4 regions of the Rhodococcus sp. 27YEA15 genome follow, and region 4 is predicted to be linked to each of the others. Evidence: riboswitches for the same ligand, from Rfam matches in the RefSeq annotation. Region 4 holds a riboswitch; each other region holds the start of a gene.
What was found. A riboswitch is a leader RNA that binds a small molecule or an ion and turns the genes downstream of it on or off. The one in region 4 is predicted to bind S-adenosylmethionine.

Region 1: it holds a riboswitch for S-adenosylmethionine, as region 4 does, so the genes downstream of both, ABH922_RS20270 (putative leader peptide) here and ABH922_RS27180 (LLM class flavin-dependent oxidoreductase) in region 4, are expected to answer to the same signal.
Region 2: it holds a riboswitch for S-adenosylmethionine, as region 4 does, so the genes downstream of both, ABH922_RS18070 (amino acid ABC transporter permease) here and ABH922_RS27180 (LLM class flavin-dependent oxidoreductase) in region 4, are expected to answer to the same signal.
Region 3: it holds a riboswitch for S-adenosylmethionine, as region 4 does, so the genes downstream of both, ABH922_RS22495 (ABC transporter substrate-binding protein) here and ABH922_RS27180 (LLM class flavin-dependent oxidoreductase) in region 4, are expected to answer to the same signal.

Annotation. Positions count from the first base shown of each region.
Region 1 covers NZ_JBMHHW010000001.1:4,339,693-4,343,900, forward strand. Annotated here, with positions in the region: gene ABH922_RS20255 (SDR family NAD(P)-dependent oxidoreductase) at 1-33, opposite strand, end outside; gene ABH922_RS20260 (acyl-CoA dehydrogenase family protein) at 81-1,226, opposite strand; gene ABH922_RS20265 (TetR/AcrR family transcriptional regulator) at 1,414-2,013, shown strand; SAM riboswitch class I at 2,240-2,334, shown strand; gene ABH922_RS20270 (putative leader peptide) at 2,345-2,434, shown strand; gene ABH922_RS20275 (ABC transporter substrate-binding protein) at 2,566-4,203, shown strand.
Region 2 covers NZ_JBMHHW010000001.1:3,877,660-3,881,867, forward strand. Annotated here, with positions in the region: gene ABH922_RS18060 (ABC transporter substrate-binding protein) at 1-705, opposite strand, end outside; gene ABH922_RS18065 (amino acid ABC transporter ATP-binding protein) at 741-1,565, opposite strand; gene ABH922_RS18070 (amino acid ABC transporter permease) at 1,562-2,533, opposite strand; SAM riboswitch class I at 2,781-2,875, opposite strand; gene ABH922_RS18075 (sulfite exporter TauE/SafE family protein) at 3,077-3,844, shown strand; gene ABH922_RS18080 (HAD-IIA family hydrolase) at 3,882-4,208, shown strand, end outside.
Region 3 covers NZ_JBMHHW010000001.1:4,791,390-4,795,597, forward strand. Annotated here, with positions in the region: gene ABH922_RS22490 (ABC transporter permease) at 1-462, opposite strand, end outside; gene ABH922_RS22495 (ABC transporter substrate-binding protein) at 508-2,166, opposite strand; SAM riboswitch class IV at 2,353-2,467, opposite strand; gene ABH922_RS22500 (GNAT family N-acetyltransferase) at 2,573-3,157, opposite strand; gene ABH922_RS22505 (LLM class flavin-dependent oxidoreductase) at 3,274-4,208, opposite strand, start outside.
Region 4 covers NZ_JBMHHW010000002.1:464,357-468,564, reverse strand. Annotated here, with positions in the region: gene ABH922_RS27200 (sensor histidine kinase) at 1-89, opposite strand, end outside; gene ABH922_RS27195 (response regulator transcription factor) at 89-781, opposite strand; gene ABH922_RS27190 (DM13 domain-containing protein) at 929-1,381, shown strand; partial or broken gene ABH922_RS27185 (DoxX family membrane protein) at 1,381-1,806, shown strand; SAM riboswitch class IV at 2,313-2,425, shown strand; gene ABH922_RS27180 (LLM class flavin-dependent oxidoreductase) at 2,480-3,565, shown strand; gene ABH922_RS27175 (NtaA/DmoA family FMN-dependent monooxygenase) at 3,590-4,208, shown strand, end outside.

The sequences.
Region 1 (4,208 bases), on a different contig from region 4:
ATCGGTCAACGAGAACTTGTCGAGAACAGACATATACGCAGTACTCCTCGGGCGTCGGGGCTGGTGGTTTCGGAACGAAGTTACAGGCCGAGATCGCGGCCGATGAGTTCCTTCATGATTTCGTTGGATCCGGCCCAGATCTTGGTGACACGGGCGTCCATCCAGGCGCGAGCGGCCCGGTACTCGGTCATGTAGCCGTAGCCGCCGTGCAACTGCACGCAGTGATCGAGAACTTCGTTCTGCACCTGCGCCGTCCACCACTTGGCCTTGGCAGCGTCGATGGCGGTCAGCTCACCCGCAGCGTGCGCGGCAACACAGTTGTCGACGTAGGCCTGTGTCACCTCGACCCGGGTCACGAGATCGGCGAGGAGGAACTTGTTCCACTGAAGCGATCCGATGGGCTGCCCGAAAGCCTTGCGGTCCTTGGCGTACTGCAACGTCTCCTCCAGGATCGGAACGACGTGTGCGATATTGGAGACCGCAGCGCCGACGCGCTCCTGCGGAAGCATCTCCATCATGTGGATGAAACCGCGATCGAGCTCACCGATGATGTTGGCGGCCGGAACCCGCACGTTCTCGAAGAACAGTTCAGCAGTGTCGGATTCGTGCTGGCCGACCTTGTCGAGCTTGCGGCCACGCTCGAAACCTGCCATGCCGGTCTCGACGGCGAAGAGCGTGATGCCCTTCGACTTCTTCTCGGGGCTGGTACGGGCGGCGACGATCACGAGGTCGGCGTTGTAACCGTTGGTGATGAAAGTCTTGGAACCGTTGATGATCCAGTCGTCGCCGTCCTTGACGGCGGTGGTCTTGAGCGCGCCGAGGTCCGAACCGCCGGAGGGCTCGGTCATACCGATTGCGGTCAGCATCTCACCGGTGCAGAACTTGGGCAGCCAACGCTGCTTCTGCTCCTCGGTGGTGAGTTGGACGAGATACGGTGCCACCACGTCGGCATGAATACCGAAGCTCGATGCCACAGCTGCACTTGCCCGCGACAATTCTTCGCCCAGAACGGCATTGAATCGGTAGTCGCCTGCTTCACTGCCGCCGTACGCTTCGGGCACTTCGAGCCCGAGGAAACCGTTCCGGCCTGCTTCGAGCCAGATCTCCCGGTCGATGAATCGCTGTTCGATCAGCTTCTCGGCCACCGGAAGGATGTTCCGGTTGACGAACTCGCGAGCAGATTCCCGGAATGCCTCGTGATCGGGTCCGTACAGAGTGCGACGCATGATCGGTTGCTTCCTTTCGACACGGCAGCTACTGCCACTGCTACCTAAGCAGGTGCTTAGAATCTAAGCACTTGCTTATACTGATGTGGACGCGGGATATTGTCAACATCGACATCTACGACGCGGCGACGTGGACAAGACTGCGAACTTCGTAGACCTGCGATCTTCCTAAGACCTGGAGGAACCTGTGAGCGATTCACCCGAGACGGTGATCAGCACCTCCAAAGCGGCAGCCCGCATCCGCGCGGCCGCCGTGGAAGCCTTTGCCTCGACCGGCTACGGCGGCACCACCACTCGCGACATCGCAGCTCGTCTGGAGATGAGTCCGGCCGCGATGTATCCGCACTACCGCTCCAAGGAGGATCTGCTCTTCGCCATCAGCTACGAAGGCCACACCGAGGCCCTGCGGGTGGTGCGGGCCGCCGATCGACCGGACGCGCGCACACCGGTTCGGCTCCGAGTGCTCATCAGCACCTTCGTCAGCTGGCAGGCCGAACACCACTCTCTCGCGCGTGTGGTGCAGTACGAACTGACCGCACTCACCCCCGAGCACTACCGGACGATCGTCGGACTACGCCGACGCACCACGCAGATCGTCCGCGACGTCCTCGACGCGGGAGTCAGTTCGCGTGAATTCACGATCCCCGACGCCGAGGGCGTCACGCTCGCACTGATGTCCCTGTGCGTCGACGTCTGCCGCTGGTTCCCGGCCGGAAATTACACCGACCCGGAAGAGCTCGGAAAATTGTACGGAGACTTGGCTTTACGAATGGCGGGCGCGGCCTGAGCGGTACGGATACTCGCGAGAGACACGGCCCGGGAAGTGCGTGGTCGGAAATACCCGGGGCGGATGCGATTGCACCGAGGCAGTCGCGAGATGGCTGAACGTGACATCAGGAGGACGGTTGGGTGCTCTCAGGCCCGCCCACCGCGTCGACGGATCGCCGCACCAGATCGACATTTCCTACCACCCCGGTTGACAATACCCGGACGCCGACTCGTAGACTCTCCGTTGACCATCCAGAGCGACCGAGAGACCTGGCTCCGTGAAGTCGCAGCAACCCCCCGAGCGATCGGGTGTGGGTGCTACCGCCAGGACCGATGGAGGAGCACGAACGATGAAGGCAGTTGAGGGCGGTTTCGACACCGCGTGGTCTCGTAGACATGTCGATCTCTGCCGTACGTCGGGATCATCCTGTACGTACTGACCCTCCGGTCAGACCCTGGACTTCCCGACACTGCGGGTAAGTCCCCCTTCTGCTCTCGCCACAGCCGATACGCACCCGGCGCACAGGTCGACGCGTGCGCTGTTCGGCATCCCTGCTTAGGAGTTCCTTCGGTGTCCTCGTCCACTTTCGGTGCGCGCTCCCGCGTCACTGTCCTCGCCGGTATCGGCGCCATCTCGATTCTCGGAACCCTGCTGACCGGCTGCAGTAGTGACAGCAACAGCAGCTCGAACGCAGGTCCCGCGCAATCCGGCGGCATACTGCGATACGGCCTTTCCCAAGCGCCGACGTGCGCCGACCCCGGCCAGGCCGGTACCAATCAGACGGTGTACGTTGCTCGAACCGTGGTGGATTCGCTGACCGATCAGAGTCCGGAGACCGGCGAGATCAAGCCGTGGCTGGCCAAGAGCTGGGAGATCAGCCCCGACGCGTCGAGTTTCACCTTCCACTTGCGCGACGACGTCACCTTCAGCGACGGCACCCCGCTCACCGCGGACTCGGTGAAGAAGACCTTCGACTCCGTCAAGGATCTCGGTCCCAACGCCTCGTTGGCCAAGAGCTACCTTTCCGATTACACCGGCACCGACGTGGTCGACTCGCACACCGCGAAGATCAACTTCTCCGGACCCAATGTTCCTTTCCTACAGGCAACTTCGACGCCACAGCTCGGAATCCTCGCCGACTCCACCACAGCGCTGACCTCCGATCAGCGGTGCATCGGCGACGCGGTGATCGCATCCGGACCGTTCGTCTACAGCAGCTGGCAACAGGACAAGAGCGCTTCCATCACAAAGCGCAGTGGATACAACTGGGGTTCGGACGTCTTCGACCACCAGGGGGAGGCGTACCTCGACGGCGTCGACTTCACCGTCGTTCCCGAATCCGGGGTCCGTGCCGGAAGTCTCGCCTCCGGTCAGCTGGACGCGGTCAGCGATGCGCTGCCGCAGGACGCAGCTCAGGTCGAAGGTGCGGGCGGCCGAATCCTGACGCGGCCGAACCCTGGCACCACATTCGCGTTCCAGCCCAACGTCAGCCGCGGCGTTCTCGCCGATCAGGCTGTGCGCCAGGCAATCATCCCGGCCATCAACCGCCAGGAACTGGTCGACACCGTTCTCGATCCGTCCTTCTTCCCCGCCACCAGCCCGTTGGCGCACACCACCCCGCTCTACAAGGACCAGTCCGATATCGTCACCTACGATCCGGATAAGTCGGCCAAACTGCTCGACGCTGCCGGCTGGACCAACGGCAGCGACGGCATCCGCGAGAAGGACGGCCAGAAACTCTCGTTCAAGGTGATGTTCGGTGCGCAGTTCGCCGGTAACCAGGCCATCCTCGAACTCGCCCAACAACAGCTTCGCAAGGTAGGCGTGGACTTGCAGCTGGATCTGGTGTCTTCCGGCGAGTCCACCGCACGTACCAACAGCGGTGACTACGACGCCAGTTACGGAAACAGCACCCGGGCCGACGCCGACATCCTGCGTACCACTTTCGGTCTCGACGGACGCAATACCAACCGACGCACTGCCGATCCCGAACTCGACAAGGTCTTGACCGAACAGCTATCGGCCACGGACAACGACAAGCGCAGCGAATTGGTGGCCACCGCACAGAAACTGATCGTCGAGCGCGGATACTCCATCCCGACCATCGAACTCTCGCAGGCCGTCGGAGCCGCGTCGAAGGTTCAGGATCTGAAGTTCGAAGCGTCCTCACGTCTCCAGTTCTACGACACCTGGTTGTCGGGTCAGTAAGTCAC
Region 2 (4,208 bases), on a different contig from region 4:
GAAGTAGGCGTCGATACGGCCGGACTGCAGCGGCAGGTAGTAGTCGGTGGTGTTCTGGTAGTAGACGATGTCGGTCGGTGCCAGACCGGCCGCTACGTTGTCTTCACTCCACTTGACCAGCAGCGCTTCCTGATTGGTTCCGGAGCCGACCGCGATCTTGCGCCCGGCGACGTCCTTGGGTTCCTTGATGGAGATTCCGGAGCCCTTCTTCGCCTCGAACGCGAGCGTGTCCAGGCGGTAGGTGGCGAAGTCGTACTTTTCCTTACGCTCTTCGGTGACCGTCACGTTGGAGATGAACGCATCCGTCTCGCCCGAATCGACGCGAACGAAGTTCTGTGCCCAGTCCGCCGTCTGCAGATCCACCTTCAACCCGAGCACGTCCGCGATCAGGTAGGCGAAGTCGGTTTCCGATCCGATGAGGGTCTTGTCGTCGTCGGCGTAGAAACGCAGCGGCGGAGCGGATCCGGCGCTGCCGGTCACGCGTAGGGTGCCGCGGTCACGAATGTCCTGCGGGACCTCCGCCGCAATAGAATCCACCTTGTCGGTGGAGATCCGGTCCTGGTCCGCGGTGAGGTTGTAGCCGGATGCGGAAGTGACGGTGCCCGCGTCGGAATCGGCATCGGCACTGCTGCACGCTGCACTGAGCAATCCGACCGTGGCGAGTGCCGAAATCAGGAAGGTAGCGCGCTTGGATCGGGAAGACATCTATTTTTCCTTTCGGGAAACAAACTGAGTGCGCGTCAGAGAACGCGGGAGAGAAAAGCTTTCGTTCGTTCGTGGGTAGGGTTGTCGATCACCTGGGAGGGTGGGCCCTGTTCGACGATGACGCCGCCGTCCATGAAGACCGCGGTATCGGCCACCTCGCGGGCGAACCCCACCTCGTGAGTGACGATCACCAACGTCGCACCGTCGCGGGCCAGTTGCGCCAGTACCTCGAGCACTTCGCCCACCAGTTCGGGGTCGAGCGCCGACGTCGGTTCGTCGAAGAGGATGACGGCCGGCCGCAACGCCAGTGCCCGGGCGATCGCGACGCGCTGCTGCTGCCCGCCCGAGAGTTGACGCGGATACTGATCGGCCTTGTCCGCCACTCCTACTCGCTCGAGTAATGCTCGCGCCTCGCGATACACCTCGTCCCGATCACGCTTCTGCGCCGACAGCGGCGCCTCCACCACGTTTTCGAGGGCGGTCAGGTGGGGAAACAGATTGAAATTCTGGAATACGAAACCGATGTGCGAACGCTGCTTGAGAACTTCTCGAGGACGTAACTCGTGCAGTCGGTTTCCCTTGCGCCGGTAGCCGATCAGCTCACCGTCGATGCGCACCGTTCCCCGATCGACTTTCTCGAGGTGGTTGAGGGTACGCAGTAGCGTCGACTTACCGGATCCGGACGGCCCCAGGATCACGGTCACTTCGCCCTTGCGCACCAACAGGTCAACGCCGGCAAGTACTTCCAGGGTTCCGAACGACTTGTGAATCCCGCGTGCCTCCACGGCATACGCGGTGTCCTCGGTTACTGCGGTTGCAACTACCTCGGTTGCGGTACCGTCGACCAGTTCTGTGCTCATCGGGAAGCGCCTCTCGGAATGTCGAGGCGCGCGTCGCGGATCTCGACGAATTTACTTCGGATCTTCTGCAACGGCGTCTGTGGTAACGAACGTGCCGAGCCGCGGGCATAGTGCCGTTCGATGTAGTACTGGGCGATCGAGAGCAATGTTGTCAAGATGATGTACCAGATGGTCGCGACCATCAGCAGCGGTACCACGCGGCCGCTGCGTCCGAAGATCACCTGGACCTGGTAGAAGAGTTCGGCGATCGCCATGGTGGACACGATCGAGGTGCCCTTGAACAGTCCGATGACCTCGTTGGCGGCGTTCGGGAGAATGCCACGCATGGCCTGGGGAAGAACGATCTTGAAGAACTGTCGGGCCCGCGGAATCCCGAGTGAGTGCGCCGCTTCGATCTGCCCCTGATCGACGGAGATGATGCCGGCGCGAATGATTTCCGCCGAGTACGCCGCCTGATGCAGCGCCAGCCCGATGACGGCGGCGGTGAATCCGCCGATCACACCGCTGACCTGGAACGTGAAGAATTCGGGTCCGAAGGGGATTCCGAGTGACAAGCTCTGGTAGAGGTAGGTGATGTTGAACCAGAACAGCAACTGCACGATCAACGGGATCGAGCGGAAAGCCCAGATGTACGTCCAGGAAATCACCTGAAGCACGGGGTTGTTCGACAGTCGGCCGATCGCCAGGAAAATACCGATTCCGAATCCGAGGACCGTGCCCCACAACGTCAGCTTGACGGTCATCCACAACGCTGCCAGTACCGACTTCGCCGTGAAGTACTGGGCAAATGTCGGCCAGTCCCAACCCGGGTTGGTGGCCAATCCGTGAATGAACTGCGCAAGCAGCACCAGCACTACGACACTGACCACCCATTGGCCCGGATGCCAGGTCCTGGCGACTACCAGTTCGGAATCGGGCAGATTCTCGTACTCCGACTCTTTGCTGCGAACATCGGTGGGCGCACTCACTGTGAGCTCCGGGGGTGGGTGGACATCGCGAACAGGCCTTTCGAGTGCAGCTCGTCGAACGCCGTCGCGTCGAGCACGGGGCGGTGAGCCGGGGAGGAAGATGGTTTTCACTGCGGGGCGGCACCGTGGACCGGCCGGAAGAGCCGTGGTCCGCGCTGTCGACTCAGCGACAGTGACAGGAGGCTGTTCGGCACAGATCTATGTGACGACGACTGTGCCCGGCGTGCGAGGTGGTTTCCATGAGACTCCTCCATCGGTCCTGGCGGTAGCACCCGCACCCGATCACTCGGGGGGTTGCTGCGACGTCGACGAGCCAGGTCTCTCGGTCGCTCTGGATGGTGCCCAAAGACTAGACGCAGAATCGAAGATCGTCAAATTCTGTATTGCATTGTGCTGCAATAACAATAGTCGAAAAATAGTATTGGAATCGTCTTGATTTCAAGCCTGTCGCATCACCGGTGGGCCGTGTTTAATTCTTTGCCTGTCGACAGCAGACCCAACCGGGCGCTCGAAGCCCTCGACTGCTGCCGTAGCCTCTGCCGAGTGAACGGACTGGAAGCAATTGTCATCCTGCTGGCGGGGGTCGGCGCCGGGGCGATCAATGCCGTAGTCGGCAGCGGCACTCTGATCACCTTCCCGACTCTGGTGGCATTCGGAATGCCGCCGGTGACCGCCACGATGTCCAACGCGGTCGGACTCGTGGCGGGCGGAGTCTCCGGCACCTGGGGGTACCGCCGCGAGTTGGCCGGTCAATGGAACCGTCTCCGCTGGCAGATCCCCGCGTCCGTCGTCGGTGCGGTGCTCGGCTCCTGGCTGCTGCTGCATCTGCCGGAAAAACTGTTCGAGACCATCGTGCCGATCCTGCTGGTACTCGCACTGGCACTGGTGGTCCTGCAACCGCGCATCCAGGCATGGGCGAAGAAACGCTCGACGGAAGAAACCGGCCTCTCGGCGAACCGACTCGCGTTGCTCACCACCGGGACATTCCTGGTCGGCATCTACGGCGGCTACTTCACCGCCGCCCAAGGCATTCTCCTGATCGGGGTGATGGGAGCCATACTCCCGGAAACCCTGCAACGGATGAACGGTGCGAAGAACCTGCTCTCACTCCTGGTCAACATCGTCGCCGCTGCCATGTACATCACGTTACGATTCGATCAGATCAATTGGGCAGCAGTAGGTTTGATTGCGGCAGGCTCCCTCGTCGGCGGCGTACTCGGCGCCCGGTACGGACGTCGCCTCTCCCCCACGGCACTGCGCGCGACCATCGTCGTCGTCGGCCTGATCGGACTGTGGCGGCTACTGGCTTGACTGCCCACATTCAGGCCCGCTCGCTCATACTGGACACATGAGTACCACAGAGGAACAGACCGGCTGGACGTACCTGATGGACATGGACGGTGTTCTCGTCCACGAGGAGCACATGGTTCCGGGAGCCGACACCCTACTGGCCGAATTGACGGCCAACGAGATTCCGTTCATGGTGCTCACCAACAACTCCATCCGGACTCCGCGGGATCTGCGTGCACGTCTGCTCAATTCCGGCCTCGACATCCCGGAGGAGTCCATCTGGACGTCGGCATTGGCCACCGCGACGTTCCTCGCCAGTCAGCGCCCCGGCGGCAGCGCGTACGTCGTCGGCGAATCCGGTCTGACCACCGCACTGCACGACATC
Region 3 (4,208 bases), on a different contig from region 4:
CCAACGCCGGCCCGCCGTCAAGACCGCGGAGGACACCGCGACCACCACACTGACCAACAATGCGGCTACCGTCAATTTCACCGTCGGCAGCAACTGTGACAGAAGAACGTCACTGACATCGCGGTGCAGCACATACGACTTGCCGAAGTCACCGACGGCCAACCCTGCCAAGTACTCGATGTACTGGACGAACACCGGACGATCGAGCCCCCATTCGGCCGTGACGGCCGCAACGATCTCCGGGGTACGTACCTGCTCGCCGATCAACAGGTCCACGGTGTCTCCTGGTGCCAGATGCAGGCTGAGGAACGCCAATGTGGCTGCGGCCCAGAGAACGAACACGCCGGCGATCAATCTCTGCACGACTGCACGCGCGATGGACGGCCATGGATACGAACCCTTCTCGCCCCCCTCGGATCCGGCCCTCGTATCGGGCCGGGCGTCCGCCTCCACTGCCGTCATGGTCTACACCTCTCTTGCTACTGAAATCCGCGGTGAACTACGGAGTCAGGGCTTGTCGATCCATACGTTGTAGGCACTCTCCGGCATCTGACGGAAGGGCCGGAAACTCGTACCGTGCACGTACGATGCTGCGGCGATCTGATCCTCCGGTTCGTACAGCGGAAGGAAGTACGCCTTGTCGGAGACGAATTTCTGCAACGCCGCGTAGTTTTCGGCACGAATCGCTGTGTCCGTGGTGGCGGATGCAGCAGAAAGCCACTGGGTCAGTTCGGGATCACTCACGAGCGAAAGGTTGATCGAACCGCCCTTGTCCACCGGCAGCCAATGATATTCGATGTCCACCCCGTCCGGAGCGGTGTTCGAGTTGTCGTAGATCCCGTAGTCCTTGGCGTTGCGATGCGTCAGGGAAGTACCCGGATCGACGAGCTGCGTTGCGAAGTCGATGCCGGCATTTTGCTTGACCTGCGCCTGAATCGCCTGGAGCAACACGTCGCGCTGATCACGCACGTACGGCTGGGACTGATAGTTGGTGATAGTCAGACGCTGTCCGTCCTTGGTGCGAAATCCCTCGGAATCCCTTTCCGTCCAACCAGCTTCGTCCAGAAGCTGATTGGCCTTGTCGACGTCGTTACCGTAGGTGCCCTCGAGAGAGGAATCGTAGTAGTGAGGATCCTGAGGCGACACCGCAGTCCACGCCCGAGTCCGCTTGCCCTGGTAGACGGACGCGAGTACGCCGTCCAGATCAACCGCCTCGCGGAAGGCTTTACGCACCCGCTCATCCGTAGTCGGCCCGGTGATTGTATTGAAGTACAACGAATACGGTGTTCCCGTGTTGAGAGCCGTCTTGTAGCTGAAATCGCTGCTGTTCTCGAACTGCGATGCTTCGAAGCCTGGTACGCCTTCGATGACGTCGACCTGACCGGAACTCAATGCTCCTACCCTCACCGAGGATTCGGGTAGGAACCGGTAGGTCACCTCGTCCAGATAGGCCGGGCCCTGGTGTTCGGCGTTTTCCGGCGCCCAGTTGTACTTGTCGAACTTGGTGAAGTGCAGATCCTGTCCCTTGGAGTAGCGGTCCAGGACGAACGGGCCGGTACCGGCGACCGTCGGCCCACCTGCCTTGACGTCTGGGCTGGAATAGGATGCCGGAGAAATGAGTTCGACAGCCGCGGACCAGTCCAGGAACGGTGCCCACGGCGCATTCAAAACGATCTGGACCGTATCCGCCGACGTGGCTTGGACATCGGCGATATGTGACGGCGGCCCCTGCGACGAACTGTTGTAGGCCGGGTCTCTGAGCTCGGTGAAGTTCTTCACCACCGCAGCAGCATCAAGCTTCTGTCCGTCGTGGAACTCGACTCCGTCCCGCAATGTGTAGGTGTACCGAAGCTGATCGGGGGAAACTTCGTACGACTTGGCCAGCCACGGTACGAATTCCCCGTCCGTCGTGCGGTACAGGAGCGAATCGTAGGCATTGCGCAGCAGCAACTTCGTCTTGTCCTGGCCGTTCAACTGCGGATTGAGCGTGGTCGGGTCGGTCTCGACACCCCAGGTCAATGATCCACCTGACACCGGGGTGCCGGAATCGTCGTCCGAAGCCGCCGACGACGAACCACCACATGCAGTCAGAAGAAGAGTGAGCGCCAGACCTGCGGCAACGACGGTGCCGGTTGTACGCGAAAGGAATCCATGTCTTGTGGACATCGTGAGTGATTCTCCAATGTTGGTGAAATAACGAGAACGCAGTCAGCACGGCCGAAGCTACGCACAGCGCCGCGAGCATCGAAACGAAGGGGAACGGCATCGCCTGACAACGCCGCCGGAAATCGAAAGGTCAACAATTCCAAGTACAGAGCGATATCAGGTGATGCACAAGATCCTCGTTTCGAAATGGCATGCTTACAGCCGCCCGTCATGGCGGCCGCCAGGTCGCGCTCAGGAGCACCCCGCCATTACCAGAGGGTTGCTGTTCCGACCGCTGAGCCGATCGTCGGAACTCTTGACCGAGTTGAAGTGTAGATGGCCGTAGCTTTACGTTTCAATCAATACATTCGCACTGATCGAAACTGGCCCCCGTCGCCGCGGCAACGGGGGCCAGATGTTCACCGGTCTAGCTACTCGGTGTACGAACGATGTTGAAATGTACATGTTTACGAAGTTCGAAGCCCAGGCCGAGATAGAGACTGATCGCAGTGGTGTTGCCTGCTCCGGTATGCAGGAACGGTACGTCACCGCGTCGATAAATTCCGTCTGCAACGGCGCGCACCAATCGTCCGGCGAGTCCCTGACCGCGGAACTGGGAGTCCGTGCACACGGCGCTGATCTCGGTCCATCCTGGCGGATGCATCCGCTCACCGGCCATCGCAATCAGATCGCCGTCGCGGCGTACGCCCAGATACGTTCCGAGTCGGTATGTTTCGGCAGAAAACGGTCCGGGCTGCGTTCGTGCCACCAGCGCCAACATGTCGTCGGCGTCGGCACCACCAAGCTGAACGGCTTCGTCGAACGGTTCGGCGCGTAATTTGTCGGTGGCGATCAGCTGGACACCTTCGATCGACCTGACCACCGACCACCCTTCGGGTAGCTCGGCGAGATCAGCGGTGATCGAAACCTCTTGGCCAGGACCGACAAGGGCCGCAAGGTCGGTCCAGGTGTTGGGATCGCGCAGGTCGTCGACCGCTAGTATCCGCGACACCTCGGGCCTGAACCGGCGGACTCGGCTCGTCCCCTCGCTCAAGTGTGCGTGAAACCCGGTAAGGCTCGCCCACGCCGGATTGTCGAGGACATCCGTCCGAGATGATGTCGGTGCGTTCATCGACGTGCCCACTCCTGTGCGATCAGTTCGTACGACCGCACCCTGGCAGCGTGATCGTGAGTGATGGTGGTGATGGAGATCTCCACGGCACCGGTGGCCTCGCGCAGCTGTTCGAGTTGGTCGGCGACCGCAGTGGGCGAACCGACGAACTGTGTGGCGAGACGGTCTCGAACCAATGCGCGATCGTCGTCGTTCCATTCGAAGGCCGCGGCCTCGGCCGGTGTCGGATACGCTATCGCGCCCTCACCACGCCGAATGCTCCGCACCCACGCACCGTATCCGGAAGCGAGTTCACTTGCCTCCTCATCGGTTTCGGCGATCACCGCATCCACGGACACTGCAACGTACGGCTCAGGTACGTCGGCGGACGGCACGAATGCCGCCCGGTACGCTTGGACGGCATCGATCACCGTGCTGGGACTGTGGTGGTAGCTGGCGATGAAACGCAATCCGTTCTCCCCGGCAACCGTGGCACTGCGCCCACCAGACGCACCCAGTATCCACACCTGGATATCGGCGTTCTCACCGGGAGAGGCATGCACGGGCAACCCTTCCGACGATACGTACGTACCGGCAAGCAAAGCCAATACCTGCTCGATCTGCTCCCCGTACTCCGGCGCATACGCCCCGGGCTGCTGGAGCAGCTCGAAGAGGTGAGCCAGGGACTTCTTCGAAAACGACTTCGCCAGGTCGTACTGGCGCGGAATCAGCAATCCGTTGGCTGTGAAGGTGTCCTCGTCGTGTGTGCCCCCGCCACGCGAAGCGAGATACGTCTGCGCGGCGGTCGACGACTCACCGGCACCGGCCGAGTTGGGTGCCGCTCGTGAGATCGATCGTCCGATCCCCAAGTCCAGACGGCCCGGATACAGGGCGTCGATGAGCCCGAACTCTTCGACCGTTCCCAACGGAGTTCGGTGCCCGAATTGAACAC
Region 4 (4,208 bases):
CGCAACACAATCCACGCCACGGCAGTGATCACCGCGGTACACGTCACCGTCGTTCCGACGATCAGCAACAAATCATGCACGGCCGGCATCAGGAATCAGCACCTGTACCGAACTGGTAACCCGCGCCCCACACTGTGACCAGGTGGCACGGAAACCGCGGATCTTCCTCGATCTTCTCGCGCAGCCGCCGGACATGCACAGTCACCGTCGACGCATCTCCAAACCCCCATCCCCACACTTCACGCAGTAATTCCTCACGGCCGACCACACGACCGGCATTGCGGATCAAGTACACGAGGAGCTCGAACTCTCGTGTGGTCAAGGAGATCTCGTCGCCTTTCGTCCATACCCGCCGACGCGTGAGATCGACTCTGAACTGATCTGCCTCGATGATCGTCTGCACTCCCCCTGCACTCCGGCGACGCAAGAGTGCCTGCGCCCGAAGCTGAAGCTCGCGCATGGAGAACGGCTTACCGAGATAGTCGTCGGCACCACGTTCGAGCCCCTCGATACGCTCGTCGACCGCGGACAGCGCAGTCAGCATCATGATCGGCACGTCCGAGTAGCTGCGCACTTCACGGCATACGTCGTCTCCACTGCGACCCGGGAGCATCCGATCGACGATCATGAGATCCGGTATTTGCGCACGAGCAGCGTTGCCTGCACTGATTCCGTCGCCGTACTCCGTCACTTCCATGCCGGCGGCACGCAGGTACTCCCCCACGACCGATCTGACCGTCGGGTCGTCCTCCACAAGCATCACACGAGGTACAGAATTCACGACTCGACAATAGCGTCGACCCGACGGTATCCCCCGATTCTTACAGTCTCGACATAGTCCATTACGGGCTTGTCATATCCGAATGCATGCCGAGCTCGCGGTGATTGAGTGGGTGGGCAAGATTTCCTCAGGAAAGGACTCCACACCGTGCGTACCAAAGTCGGCATCGCCATCGCATCACTGTCATTGACGCTCGTGCTGGGCGCATGCAGCAGCCAGAACGACACCCCGGCAGCGGGTTCGAGCACCACCGTCGCCGATACTTCGGCGGCAGCGGCAATGACCCGAGGAACATCACACGAACTCTCCGGCACCTTCGCCGGCCTGAACGACAAGAAGGTCACCGGCGTCGCGAACGTAACCGGCAACACACTCACCCTCTCCGGCTTCTCGTCGGATGAAGGACCTGACCTCCACCTCTACCTCACCAACGGCACCGACGAGGCTGCCGTATCCGTGGGAGTCGAACTCGGAAGCGTCGCTTTCGCGAACGCATCCCAGACCTTCACCCTCAACGGTGCGAACGCATCGACCTTCACCGACCTCGTCGTTCACTGCGACAAGGCCAAGGCCGTGTTCGGCGCGGCAAGCCTTTCCTGATGGGGCGCAACCGGTTCTCTGCTCTCGTCGCACCGGTGTTTGCCGGTGCGACGAGAGTCGCCCTCGGCGCACTGTGGCTGCACGAGGGCCTTGTCAAGTATCGGGCTCATTTCGGCCGTGCCGACATTCTTCTCGTCGTCGACAGCACGTCGACGAACACTCGTGTCCCAGATCTCTACAAGATCTTCACCACCGACGTCCTGGGAACAATGCCCGGACCGTTCGGAATCGTCGTTCCGGCGGTGGAAACCGGTCTGGGAATCGCACTCGTCGTCGGGGTGTTCACGCGGGCGACTGCAACAATCTCGGCACTGGCTTTGTGCACGTACTGGCTCGCCGATCAGTTGACCGGGCAGTATCCGACGATGACGGCGCTGTCCGTCCTGGTGATTCTGTGGCCGATACCGTCTTCCACATTGTCGCTGCCGACCCTGCTCGGGAGGCGGCGGAGGGCGCCATACAGCGGATCTGCGTGCAGTCGTCGACGAGCAGAATCTCGACGACACGGCTTAGAGCGATCGGGGTGGCATCGGAGGCGCCCGAACGTGCGAGGCCGGGGACCTGTAGCCGATCCTGCCGGTACGCCTCGAGAATCGGCAGCGCGCACAGAGGCAGTATCAAGCAGCCACCCCTATCCGTGCCTCCATACCTGCGGTGACGAGTGAAACGGGGCGGAGGGATTTGCAGGAACAGCATGAAGCCGATCCGGGCCTGCGCGGTGGCGCCGGTGCGGGTAACAGGTCGTCGGGCCGGGGTGATCAGCCTGATGGTGTTTCCACGCAGGCAGCAACGACGGCAGATTCGGCGCGGTATCGAGTTTTCGAATCTGCCGGATCGAAACACTGGGCATTGACCTCGCTACCAGATATACAAGTTTGGCGTTGGGGCGCAGAGGTTTTCGGTACGAACTACGCATGTTAGATTGAGCTGCGGTCATGAGTACCAGCGTCAAGCCCTGGCTTGCTGGTCGGCAACCCTCCTGCGCGGTGGGGTGCTCCAGGTGACGACCGGGCGGGATCAGAGCAGATTCCGCAAGCGCGCAGGGGTGAGGACTGGAGCCCCGGTGTGCGTCCGCACTCATCCGAAAGGTCTTTGATCGTGGTTGGTTCGCCTGATTTTCTACACCTGGCAATCGAGATAGACGGCGCGGGAAGTCATCCCGCTGCGTGGCGGGCGTGGGGACACCCGCCCGAGCAGTTGCTCTCGCCCCGCATTCTTCGATCGACCACAGCAGCCGCGGAGAAAGCCGGGATCTCACTCGTCACCTTCGCCGACACGGTGGTACCGGAAAGCGCGCCGTATCCGGTGGGCAGATTGGATGCCGGGACCCGCGCCGCGTACCTCGCCTCGACAACCGACCGAATCGGACTCGCGCCGACGGTACAGACACTGACCACCGAGCCTTTCCACGTCGCCACCCAACTCGCCGGCCTCGATCACGCGTCGAGAGGACGCGCCGCCTGGGTGGTTGGCGCGGACAACTCCGCCGACGCCAACGATGCCGTCGGTTTCGCGGCCCGGAGCACCGAAGCCGCACGAGCCGAGGTCCGAGACGTCGTGGACCTCGCCCGTCGACTGTGGGATTCGTGGGAAGACGACGCCGTCATTCGTGATGCCGCAACCGGCCGCTACCTCGACCCCGACAAAGTCCACCATGTCCGATTTTCCGGCGAGTTCTTCGACGTCGTCGGCCCGCTGATCACCCCACGACCCCCGCAGGGACAGATCGTGGTCGTGGGTGACGCGGATCTGGGTGTGTCGGATCTTCTCGACATCACGCTGGTCTCCGGCCGCGACGAGACCGCGATCGCCGAAGGCGCTGCCCGACACGACGGATTGACCTTCGCCGAGATCGAGATCGTTCTCGACGACTCCGGCCAGGCGGCACAGTCCCGCCTCACCGCACTCGACGACCACGCGACGTGGCACGACAGTGGGCGGTTCCGTTTCGTCGGTTCCGCACCGGAATTCGTCGACTTGCTACGGTCCCTGACGGGCACCGTCGACGGTGTCCGGATCCATCCCGCCGTCGCCACCACCGATCTGGGCGTTCTGTACCAGAGCGTCGTTCCCGCACTGCAGGAGCTGTCCCTACACCGTGCGCCGCAGGTCGGCGCGACCCTACGCGAGACGCTGGGGTTGCCGCGCCCTGTCAGCCGCTACGCATCGCCGTCGACCCGCTAGTCACATACCTCTGAGGAGTTCGCCATGACCACTCCGGACACCGGAGCGCCGTACGACGCCGAAGCGCAAGTTCACCTCGGTGTGTTCTATCCGGGAATCGGCCCGCAGACCGTGTGGGAGGATCCGAAAGCCGCGGACCAAGTTTCCGCCGACACCTTCGTGACGGTGGCCCAGACCCTCGAGCGGGGACTGTTCGACGCCTTCTTCCTCGGCGACGGCCAACGCGTTCGTGAGAACCGGGGCGCGGTGTTGGCCACCGACATCGCCGGCCGTCCCGACGCCATCACGCAACTGTCGGCACTGGCGGGTGTGACCGATCGAATCGGCTTGGTTGCCACCCAGAACACCACCTACAGTCTTCCCGTCGACCTGATCCGCCGGCTCGCGAGCCTGGACCTCCTGTCCGACGGCCGGGCGGGCTGGAACATCGTCACTACCGACAATGCCTGGACGGGCGAGAACTTTCGTCGCGGCGGCTGGCTTCCACACGAGCGCCGCTACGAACGAGCCACCGAACTCGTCGAACTGGCCAAACAGTACTGGGGCGCATGGTCTCTCGGCGACGTCGCATCGAGCGTCGACGCCGACTCGTGGTTGCCGGGCAGCACCGCCGATGTCACCCGAACATCCGACATCCTGCGCG